One region of the Rhizobium sp. 62_C5_N11_2 genome, then DNA from elsewhere that is predicted to be linked to it. Evidence: predicted binding sites of a transcription regulator. Region 1 holds the regulator's gene; each other region holds the start of a gene.
The links. The regulator LexA, encoded in region 1, represses DNA repair genes until DNA is damaged. The targets are predictions, from matches to a motif close to TGTTCNNNNTGTGTTCNG.
Positions count from the first base shown of each region.

Region 2: the regulator LexA is predicted to act here: its motif matches at 1,735-1,752, upstream of AB8B31_RS07365 (DUF5680 domain-containing protein).
Region 3: the regulator LexA is predicted to act here: its motif matches at 1,928-1,945, upstream of AB8B31_RS22055 (fibrinogen-binding protein).

Region 1 is NZ_JBPWPW010000001.1:1,808,400-1,811,735, reverse strand. Features, by position in the region: gene kdsA (3-deoxy-8-phosphooctulonate synthase) at 1-266, opposite strand, end outside; gene AB8B31_RS09210 (VOC family protein) at 263-1,159, opposite strand; gene lexA (transcriptional repressor LexA) at 1,358-2,077, shown strand; gene AB8B31_RS09200 (ComEC/Rec2 family competence protein) at 2,058-3,336, opposite strand, start outside.
Region 2 is NZ_JBPWPW010000001.1:1,451,265-1,454,600, reverse strand. Features, by position in the region: gene dnaE (DNA polymerase III subunit alpha) at 1-1,498, opposite strand, end outside; gene AB8B31_RS07365 (DUF5680 domain-containing protein) at 2,003-2,467, shown strand; gene AB8B31_RS07360 (ABC transporter ATP-binding protein) at 2,579-3,262, opposite strand; gene AB8B31_RS07355 (lipoprotein-releasing ABC transporter permease subunit) at 3,277-3,336, opposite strand, start outside.
Region 3 is NZ_JBPWPW010000001.1:4,513,234-4,516,569, forward strand. Features, by position in the region: gene AB8B31_RS22050 (hypothetical protein) at 1-829, opposite strand, end outside; gene AB8B31_RS22055 (fibrinogen-binding protein) at 975-1,916, opposite strand; gene AB8B31_RS22060 (helix-turn-helix transcriptional regulator) at 2,763-3,336, shown strand, end outside.

The DNA.
Region 1 (3,336 bases):
GCAAAGACCTCCATGCCCTTTTCGATCCCGATACCGCGCTCAGCCGAGAGCGAGGTGCGGTTCGCCTTGTCGAAGGAGCTCTTGTAGACGAGGCCGATGCCGAGCTTTGCGCAAAGCTCTTTCAGCGTACCGGCAACCATGAAGGCGTGGTCGCGGCTCTCCATCTGGCAGGGACCGGCAATTAGCGACAGGCGGCCGGTATTGGAAAAGGTCACCTGGCCTTGGCCTTCGCCGATCTTGACTTCGGAATTCGTCTCAGTGCTCATCGTGTCTCCTCGAAGGCGAAGAGCGTGCCCTGCCCGGGCGCGGGCTTCACCAGAATGCGATTGTTCTTGCGCGTGTATGTCACCCCGTTAGCAGCCAAATGCGCTTCTGTCACGGCAAGATCGGCGACAATGAAGAGGATTGCCCGGCCACGGAGGCCGCGATCGGCGGATGAGCCGGCGATCTCGAAATAGGCTTCTAGCCCTTCCGGCGTCATCAGGCTGATTTTCGCGTTCGAAGCAGCAACATTGACGCCAAAACCGGTTTTCTCGACTGCCGCCTGCGCCACGGCAAGGCCGACGAAGGCTCCGAAAGCGGCGGCATCAGGCGCGCAGAGCGCGATCTCGGCAATGCCGGTGACGCCATTGGCATGCGTCTCCAGCGCGCCGCGGTCGGCCGGCAGCGGATTGACGCGTTCGACGCTGAAAAGGAAGAGATCGGGCGCTCGCAGGTCGCCGGCAAAAGCCAGCTTGAAGCCGGCGACGCTCTCAGAACCGTCCGGCATCGTCATCGGCCGGGTGAACTGCAGCATCTCGCCGGCGCTCGATCCGTTGCCGACGAAGTTCTGATGATCGATGCCGGCATCCTTACTACCGAAAGCAAGCCCCGAAAGCCCCTCCTCGCCGCAGCGGAAGCGGAAGGCCCGGTTGCGGGCGGTGAAAACATTGCCTTGCCGCGCTGAGGCCTCGCTCTCCTCGACACTCGCAATCCCGAGCGGCTCCAGATAAGTCTTGTCGGCAAAAAAGACGCAGGCGTTTTCCGTTCCGAAGGGATGGCGTGCATCGGCGGCAACGGTGAAGCCGAGCTTGCCAAGCCTCTCGCGCGCCAGATCGATATTGACGACGGGCAGCACCACATGATCCAGCGGGTGCGGCTTGGCGGAACGCTCGTTCATGATATCCCTCCTGGAAGCGGCAAGAGATGTGCGATGGCGCGCCCCTCAATGCAAGACATGTGTCCCAATCCGGCGAATGAAAATAAAAATCTCAACGAGTTGGCGCCAAGTTTTACGGAAATTTAGCTACTTGCGGAACACATATGGAACATATAGTGTCTGTTCTGGATTTGTTTCAATCACGAGGTCACAACGTCGATGCTCACGCGCAAACAACAGGAGCTTCTCCTTTTCATTCATGAGCGCATGAAGGAATCCGGCGTTCCGCCATCTTTCGACGAAATGAAGGATGCCCTGGACCTCGCTTCCAAGTCCGGGATTCACCGGCTGATTACGGCGCTCGAGGAACGTGGCTTCATTCGCCGCCTACCGAACCGCGCCCGTGCGCTCGAGGTTATCAAGCTTCCGGAGGCCTACAGCCCCAGCATTCAGCCCCGGCGGGGCTTTTCGCCCAGCGTCATCGAGGGCAGCCTTGGCAAGCCGCAGCCGGTCGCCACTCCTGCTCCGGCAAAACCCGTCGCCGACAACGGCAACTCGGTATCCGTGCCGGTCATGGGCCGTATCGCCGCCGGTGTTCCGATCTCGGCGATCCAGAACAACACCCACGAAATCGTCGTTCCGGCGGACATGCTCGGTTCCGGTGAACATTATGCGCTCGAGGTCAAGGGCGATTCGATGATCGACGCCGGCATCTTCGACGGCGACACCGTGATTATTCGCAACGGCAGCACCGCAAGTCCTGGCGACATCGTCGTTGCTCTCGTCGATGACGAAGAAGCGACACTCAAACGCTTCCGCCGCAAAGGCGCCTCGATCGCGCTGGAGGCGGCCAACCCGGCTTACGAGACCCGGATTTTCGGGCCGGACCGCGTCAAGGTTCAGGGCAAGCTCGTCGGCCTCATTCGCCGCTATCACTGACATCAGGCAGTCCGGATTCGGCAAAACTGTTGCTGCGCCAGTCATAGGCGCGATGCCGCATCCATGGCCGCGACAATGCATCGAATGCGGTTGCGACCTCCAGGCCGGCGTCGGCGAAGCGCAACTCGACGGAACCGGTCCTGCGCAGCGTTTCGCCGGTGAAGAGCGTCGCCCCTGAGCGGCAGCTGTTGAAGCGCAGGCGGACCGACGTCACGACGATATCGGCCGCGTCGCATGCCGGACCGAGATAGGCGGCATTGTCGATGACAGCAACCACGTGACCATTGCCAAGCCTTGATATGCACCAGGCCTTCTTGACGCAGGAAAAGCGGTTTGCTTCACCACCAGCTGCAGCCGCCCGCATCGCCGACCTTGCTTCGTTCTGCTGATCGCGGGAAAGCCTGACGCGGCGGTCTTCTCCCTCCGGCGGGATAGCAGGACCATCCAGCATCTTCGGCGGGTGATGCGTCGGCAGGACCAGCGCTCTCTGCCACTGGTCGAAGATGAAATCCGGCGGTCTTTCACGGTTGGAAGCCATGGCCCCCGCCTCGACGATTGCGACGAGACCACCATCCTCCGAAATCGCCAGATCCGGCGGCCGGGGAACCGGCAGAAGCAAGAGGACGAGCGTCGACACCGCGATGATCGATGTGCCGATATGGTGCAGCCGGGTGCGGAGCAGCGTCAGCAGCAGAAAGCCTGCGACGGCTATCGCGAAATACCAAGCGGGCAAGCGGCCGATGCCGATGTCGCCACCCCAGCCGGACACCGTCTTTGCGATCGCGATCACCAGATCGAGGCCGAATCCGACGACCTTCCAAGGCAAAACGTCCAGACCGAAAGGCATGAGCAGCATCGCCAGCAACCCGGCCGGCATGATGATGAAGGAGATGATCGGCATCGTCGCGAGGTTTGCCGGCAGGCCATAGGCAGTCAGGCGATGAAAATGCTCGATCGAAAACAGCGCGGTGGAAAAGCCGCCGATCAGCGAGGTCAGGAAGACGCCGCCGAAGAAACCCGCAACCGTAACGACGGGCCGAAAAACCGGCAGCTTCAGGAAAGCGTTTTCGCGGACGCGCCGGTCCTTCCACAGCTGGTAGCCAGATACCAACGCCAATGTCGCGGCAAAGGACATCTGGAAGCTCGGACCCAAGACCTCGGACGGTGAAATGGCGAGAATGACGAGCGCCGAGAGAGCGACATTGCGCAGGCTGATCGACGGCCGGTCGAAGAAGACGGCAATCAACATGATCGCCATC
Region 2 (3,336 bases), 360 kb from region 1:
GCGGCGTCGGATTGGCGGGATTGTTCGGCACGAGTTTGCAGATCTTGTCGACCTGGCCATAGGGCATTTCCAGCACGCGGCCGACGTCGCGAAGGGCGGCGCGCGCCTGCAATGAACCGAAGGTGATGATCTGCGCCACCTGCTCGCGGCCATACTTGGCCTGGACATAGCGGATCACCTCTTCGCGGCGATCCTGGCAGAAGTCGATGTCGAAGTCGGGCATCGAGACGCGTTCCGGATTGAGGAAGCGCTCGAACAGCAGCGAAAAACGCAGCGGATCGACGTCGGTGATCGTCAATGCATAGGCGACCAGCGAACCGGCGCCCGACCCGCGGCCGGGACCGACCGGAATGTCATGCTGCTTGGCCCATTTGATGAAGTCGGCAACGATCAGGAAGTAACCGGGGAAACGCATGCGCTCGATGACGCTGAGCTCGAATTCCAGCCGCTCGCGATAATCCTTCTCCTCGTAACCCGGCGACATGCCCAGCGTCGAAAGCCGCATGTCCAGCCCTTCGACCGCCTGGCGGCGCAACTCGCTCGCCTCGGCGCGCTCGGCCTCCTCGGCATCGTCGGTGGCACCGGTGAAGCGCGGCAGGATCGGCTTTCGCGTCTTCAGCACGAAGGAGCAGCGCCTCGCGATCTCGATCGTATTTTCCAGCGCTTCCGGCAGGTCGGCGAAGAGCTTGGCCATTTCGGCCCGGCTCTTCAGATAATGATCCGGCGTCAGCCGGAAGCGGCTGTCGTCGGAGACGATGGCGTTGTGCGCGACCGCCATCAGCGCATCATGGGCGTCGTAATCGTCGCGTGTCGGAAAGAAAGCCTCGTTGGTCGCAACCAGCGGCAGGTCGTGGGCATAGGCGAGCCCGACAATCTTCTGTTCGTGCCGCTTGTCGTAAGTGCCGTGCCGCTGCAGCTCGACATAGAGCCTGTCGCCGAAGAGACGCTTCAGCGTGAGCAGCCGGGCTTCCGCCTGAGCGGGATGGCCTTCCTTGATCGCCACGTCGACCGGCCCGGTCAGGGCGCCGGTCAATGCGATCAGCCCTTCCGTGCCTGCCTCCTCCAGCCAGGAGGCGCTGATATGAACGGCCTGATTGCTCTCGCCGCCGAGATAGGCGCGGCTGACGAGATCGACCAGCCTTTCGTAACCGGCATCCGTCGCAGCGAGAAGAACGATCGCCGGCAGCTTGACCAGGGCCTGCTGGCCACCGCGCTTTTCCGTTTCCAACCCGTCTTCCATGTCGATCGAGACCTGACAGCCGATGATCGGCTGCAGGCCGTCCTCCATCGCCTTCTGGGAGAATTCGAGGGCAACGAACAGATTGTTGGTGTCGGTAATCGCAATTGCCGGCTGGCTGTCGCCGGTCGCCTTGTAGAGAATCTTCTTCAGCGGCAGTGCGCCCTCGAGGAGCGAATAGGCGGAATGGACCCTCAGGTGGATGAAGCCCGGCGTGCCGCCGGTCGCCTCACCCGTTGAACCCTTTGCCGTATCCGCCATGACATGCCTTCCCAATCACCCGAATGAATCGGACGCATTGTCGGCATAGAGGGCGATGATGTCCAGAAGAAGTCCCGCATCCGGACCGCATGATGACCATGCGGTCCCCTGAAAACTTTAGAGCGCCATGACGATGAGCGAGAAGCTGGCAACGAACATTGCGATGGAGGTGAATGCTGCGATATCACGGATCATGTCAGTCATCGGGCTCTCCTTTACTCGTTATGTTTTCACTTTGTTCCATGTATGTTCTATTGTCAACAGGAATCTTTTCCTTCTTTCTTGTGTTTGAAAAATGCCGGGATGCGCACCTTCGAATCGCTGGGAGCCAGTACCCGATGATATGGGCGGCAGCTGTCCCTTCTGGCCTGCCACAGATCGGTCATGGCGCCTAGACGGCCAGCCTCCTCGAGGCGACCCGTTTATTTCAAATCTTTGTTCCTCTTTTGTTCTTTACACCTCGCAGCATATTTGCCAGCATCCAGCCAAGAAGAGGAGAACGAGATGTTCGATATTCCGATGCTGAACGAATTCGTCGTGGAGGCGAAGGCTGCGACCTATGTCGGCGGCGGCGTGGCGCGCGTACCCTGCCGGCCGAGCTCCCACGATATCGGTTACGAACGCGGCGACTGGCGCTATCTCGACAGCTATTTCGGCGGCACCGATTTCGCTGGACAGGAGGTGGTGTGGCTTGCCGACGAGCCCATCTGGGCGATGAATTATTTCGGCTGCGTCATCGCGCCGAAGCTCATCGACGGCACAGTAGCCGGGACGGTGATCAAGGCTGCACTTTCGGCGATGTATCGAGAGGGCCGATTTCTTGGCGGAATGGAATTCGACCATCCGTTCGGCCGCTATCTCGATCGCAACGAAGGCGGCTGCGAGCGGTTCAGCGGCCACGAATGCATCATGGTCGGCGGCCAGAAGGCCTATGCGCTTGATTATCGCGGCGGGCTGATCGTGCCCTGATCACAGCCTTAAAGCGCATCGCGTCAATCTGGATTCATGCGATGCACATTAAGTCTCTGATTTATGCATGTCGTTATCCCAAAACCACTGCAGGCTTTTGGGCGACATGCATCAGAAATCGACGATCTTGCCGTCGGAGATCGTCACGCGCCGGTCCATGCGGCGGGCGAGCTCGTGATTATGGGTGGCGATGAGGGCAGCAAGGCCGGACTGGCGCACCAACGCTTCCAGCGCATCGAAGACGTAGCTTGCCGTTTCGGGATCGAGATTGCCGGTCGGCTCGTCGGCAAGAAGAAGAGTCGGCGCATTGGCGACGGCACGGGCAATCGCAACACGCTGCTGCTCGCCGCCGGAAAGCTCGCCCGGGCGATGCGAGCCACGATGGCCGATGCGCATATAATCGAGAAGCTGGCCGGCCCGCTCTCCGGCTTCCTTCCAGGACAGCCCGGCGATCAGCTGCGGCATCATGATATTTTCGAGCGCCGAGAATTCCGGCAGCAGGTGATGGAACTGGTAGACGAAGCCGATTTCACTGCGGCGGATCGCAGTGCGTTTCTCGTCGCTCAGGCCGTCACAGGCATGGCCGTTGATGTTAACTTCACCGCCGTCCGGATGCTCCAGCAGGCCGGCGATATGCAGCAGCGTCGATTTGCCGGTGCCGGAGGGCGCGACAAGAGCGACGATCTCGCCCTTCGACATCGAAAAATCCGCGCCCTTCAGGATCGGGAGCAGCGTATGGCCCTGCCCGTATTGGCGCTCGACGCCGGTAAGCTTGAGAACGACGTTGCGATTCATGAAGGCGGCATTCCTTATTCGTAGCGCAGGGCCTGCACCGGATCGAGCCTGGAGGCACGCCAGGCCGGGAAAAT
Region 3 (3,336 bases), 2.7 Mb from region 1:
TGGGATCTGTCTGTTCGACGGACGAATTGCTGTCGTCGGGTTCTTCCTGGAGCTTGGCGAGACCGCGGTCGGGCAGGAAGTCGTCGAGGACGGGTATATCGGTCTCGGCCTTGCCATTGACGTAGACGATGGGGCCGTCGCCCGCGGGATGGGTGGTGACAAAATGATGCGTCGCGTCGGTGCTGGGCGAGGTTGTCCCGCTGTCCTCGGTATTCTGGGCATTCTGGATATAGCTTTCGAGATCCTGGGCGATCTTCAGCGCGCCATCATAGGTGTCGGTTCTGTGGAGGCTCGAAAAAGGCGTGAAGATCTCGGCCTTGGTGCTGAAGTCCGCGAGCTTTTCGATGACAAAAGTCGTGTCTCGCGGCGCATGGACGCCGTTCGTCATGTCGAGATAATCGTCGTCGTAGAGGACGTTGACCTGGAGGACATGACTGATCGTCGAGCCAGGCCCGGCAAAGACGGTCAGTTCCGGCTCATCCATGAGCACGATATCCGTGGGATCGCCGAAATGCGGTAACGGGATGTCCTTTGCGGCAATCGCCGCCAGCTTCTCGAGGCTCTCTTCGAAGACGCGGCCTAAATGGCGCGCCGGACCATATTCGATCTCGTAGCTGCCGCTTTTGTAAATGACGCCTGGATCGTAATCCTTGAGCTGAAGATCGGAAGAGAAGGCAGCCGTATAGGCATCCTGATCCGGCAGAACGGGTCCATCCGCGCCCGGTCCTGCGCCTTCAGCATAGTTGGTGCGCAACCGCATCTCGTCGGTCGTCATCTCGAAGAGACCGATGAAGTGCGCGATGATTTCCGAAATCTTCTCGATATGCATGGTTCGGCCCTCCCATTCGAAATGACGATCGGCCTTCTGGGCGCCCCTCGCTGGGAGCTGCGGTGTGGTCGTCAAACCGTTTTCAAGCAATCAAGCTGCACCGGCCGGGGCCGGTGCAGCTCGTCTTGGTCGTTGGAGGTCCGTGTCAGGTGCTGGTATCCTCGCCGACGTCGGAAACATGAGAATTGCCGCCGATGACGCTGGAGTCAATTGTGTTGCTGAGCAGGTTAGCACCCTGAACAAGCTCGAGGTGGAAGCCGGAATTGGCAAGGATGGCCGAAGCGTCGGCCGTGCTCGAGCCATTGGCATCGTCGCCAGCCTTGAGATCCCAGCCCTTGCCGTCCATCTCAATGCCTTCTGCACTATCGGCGTGGCCGCCATCGGCCTTCAGATGGTTGTCGGCCCCGCCATTGTCCATCTTGATGTTCCAGGCCTGGTCCTGGTCAGCCAGATGGCTCGCCTGGACGGCGCTGAAGCCGCTGTCGTTGCCCTCGCCGGACAGCGAATTGTTGAGGATGCTGTCAACGTCGAGAGTGAAGGAGAAGTCGTCGCCGAGGTTGAAGGTGAGGTCGTGGCCGGCAACGCCGAGATTGTCGAAGTCCTTGACGTCTTCGATGACGGCGAAGTCGGTATCCGTCTTGTTGAAGCTGTCGGCCGTGTTGTTGCTGTCGGAGACCGTCTTGGTATCCGTATCCGTAATGGTCTTGATGTCGGTGTCTGTCACGGTCTTCGTATCGGTGTCCGTGATCGTCTTGGTGTCGGTGTCGTTGTCGCTGTACGACTTGCTGTCATAGCTCCAGTCGTAGTCGTTATTGGAGTCGGTGATCGTCGTGGTCTTGGTGCTCGTATCGTCGTCGGACTTGTAGCTCCAGTCATATTCGTTGTCGCGGTTGTCGCCATTATTTGCGGAGAGCTCGGCCTTGACGTCCACATCTACGCTGTTGTCGGTATTGTCGCGATTGTCGCCATTGGCGACGCCGCCGACATAACCGGTCGAGCCGTCGTCAACTTCAGTTGAATTGATAGCGCTGTTGGCAAAGCCGTCGGCAAGCGCCCCGACCTTCGTGATTTCGATGTCGTCAGACATTCAAGTTTCTCCAGAAAAAAACCGGAGCAGCTTTTCGAAATCCCTCTCATCTCAAATGGGATTTTACTCGCGCTCGCTCCGATGCGGTTAACATCGGCAGATGTATTCGGTACTAGTCATCTGCGGCTTCTTCGCGATTTGTTGATCAAACCGTTGGTATTGGGAACGTACGTACTCAGTACAAGGCCGCACATATCCGGCTCCGAATCCTGAAATGGATAAGGAGTAGTCAGGTCTTCTTTTCGTTGAGTTGCCCTAAATGGAGGCCATGTATAAAAACGCTAAACAGTACATGGGTTTTCCATGTCGCCACTTGGACGACGATCACAGATTGCTGGAAAAAATGCGGATCCGATAGACATCAATTCGGGCTAAGGCGGATCTGCCATGCCCGGCTAGCCCTGGATAGCCCCTGTCGTTGGAGCGTTAAGATCTCTTCGGCGGGAGCGTCGGCGGGCAATGAGAATTCGGGGCTCTCGGCATTCGCTGCCGGGTTGAGGGGCACCTCTCGATGTTTCCCCGTCCTGTATCCGGCCACCACCCTGCATGACGAAATTATGACAATCTGTACTGAAATATTACATTAAGCTGTTCAGCTATAGTCAGAGCAAATATAACCTTGAAGTATCTATCGAAGTGAAAATACAACCAAGGCTTTGTATCGTATCGTTTTTCCCCCGCTAAAACTAATCACTTTGGGCCATTTCCTTCCTTCTCAATCCGTATTAACATAATTAAGAAATGTCTAAAAAATAAGGCGATGACATTCGGGATCGACATTTCATACTATTTAATACCCGCCATCGCTCCACGTTTGAGTAAAGTGTAACGCTAGGGGAGGCGTATATGTTCATGACAGGGTCTGGAATGGAGAATGCGGACCAAGGAAGGAAGTTGAGTTCGTCTGGAGATACTATACTAGTGGTAGCCAAGGCGGATCTGTTTTCGGAATGCATGGTAGAAGCACTGGCGAAGAAATTTCCGAACTGTGAAGTAGCAAGCATAACGAGCACAAAGCCGATGCTGGAAAAAGATACCAGCGATATGAAGCTCGTTTTATTCTATCATATACCTGGCCCTGAGCTTCAAGAAGCGCTGCAGGCTGCCCGCGAAAACCACCCTGAAACCTCGATCGGACTTGTCGTCGAAGCTATCGACATGCTCGAGCCCTATGTCAGCCGGCTGGTGGAGGCAAGGATCATCGATGGCGTCCTGCCGCTCAACCTCCGGCTCGACGTCTTCATGGCCGCTGTGGATCTACTGATGAAGGGCGGCGAACATTTTCCGTCAGCACTTCTAAACCGTCTCAACAACAAGAACACCCAGCTGGAACCTTCGCTCTATCAGACAAAATCGGTCGATGCGGCGCGCAACAATGCGCTCAAGCTGAGACGCGACAGTATCTCCGCTTTGACCACCC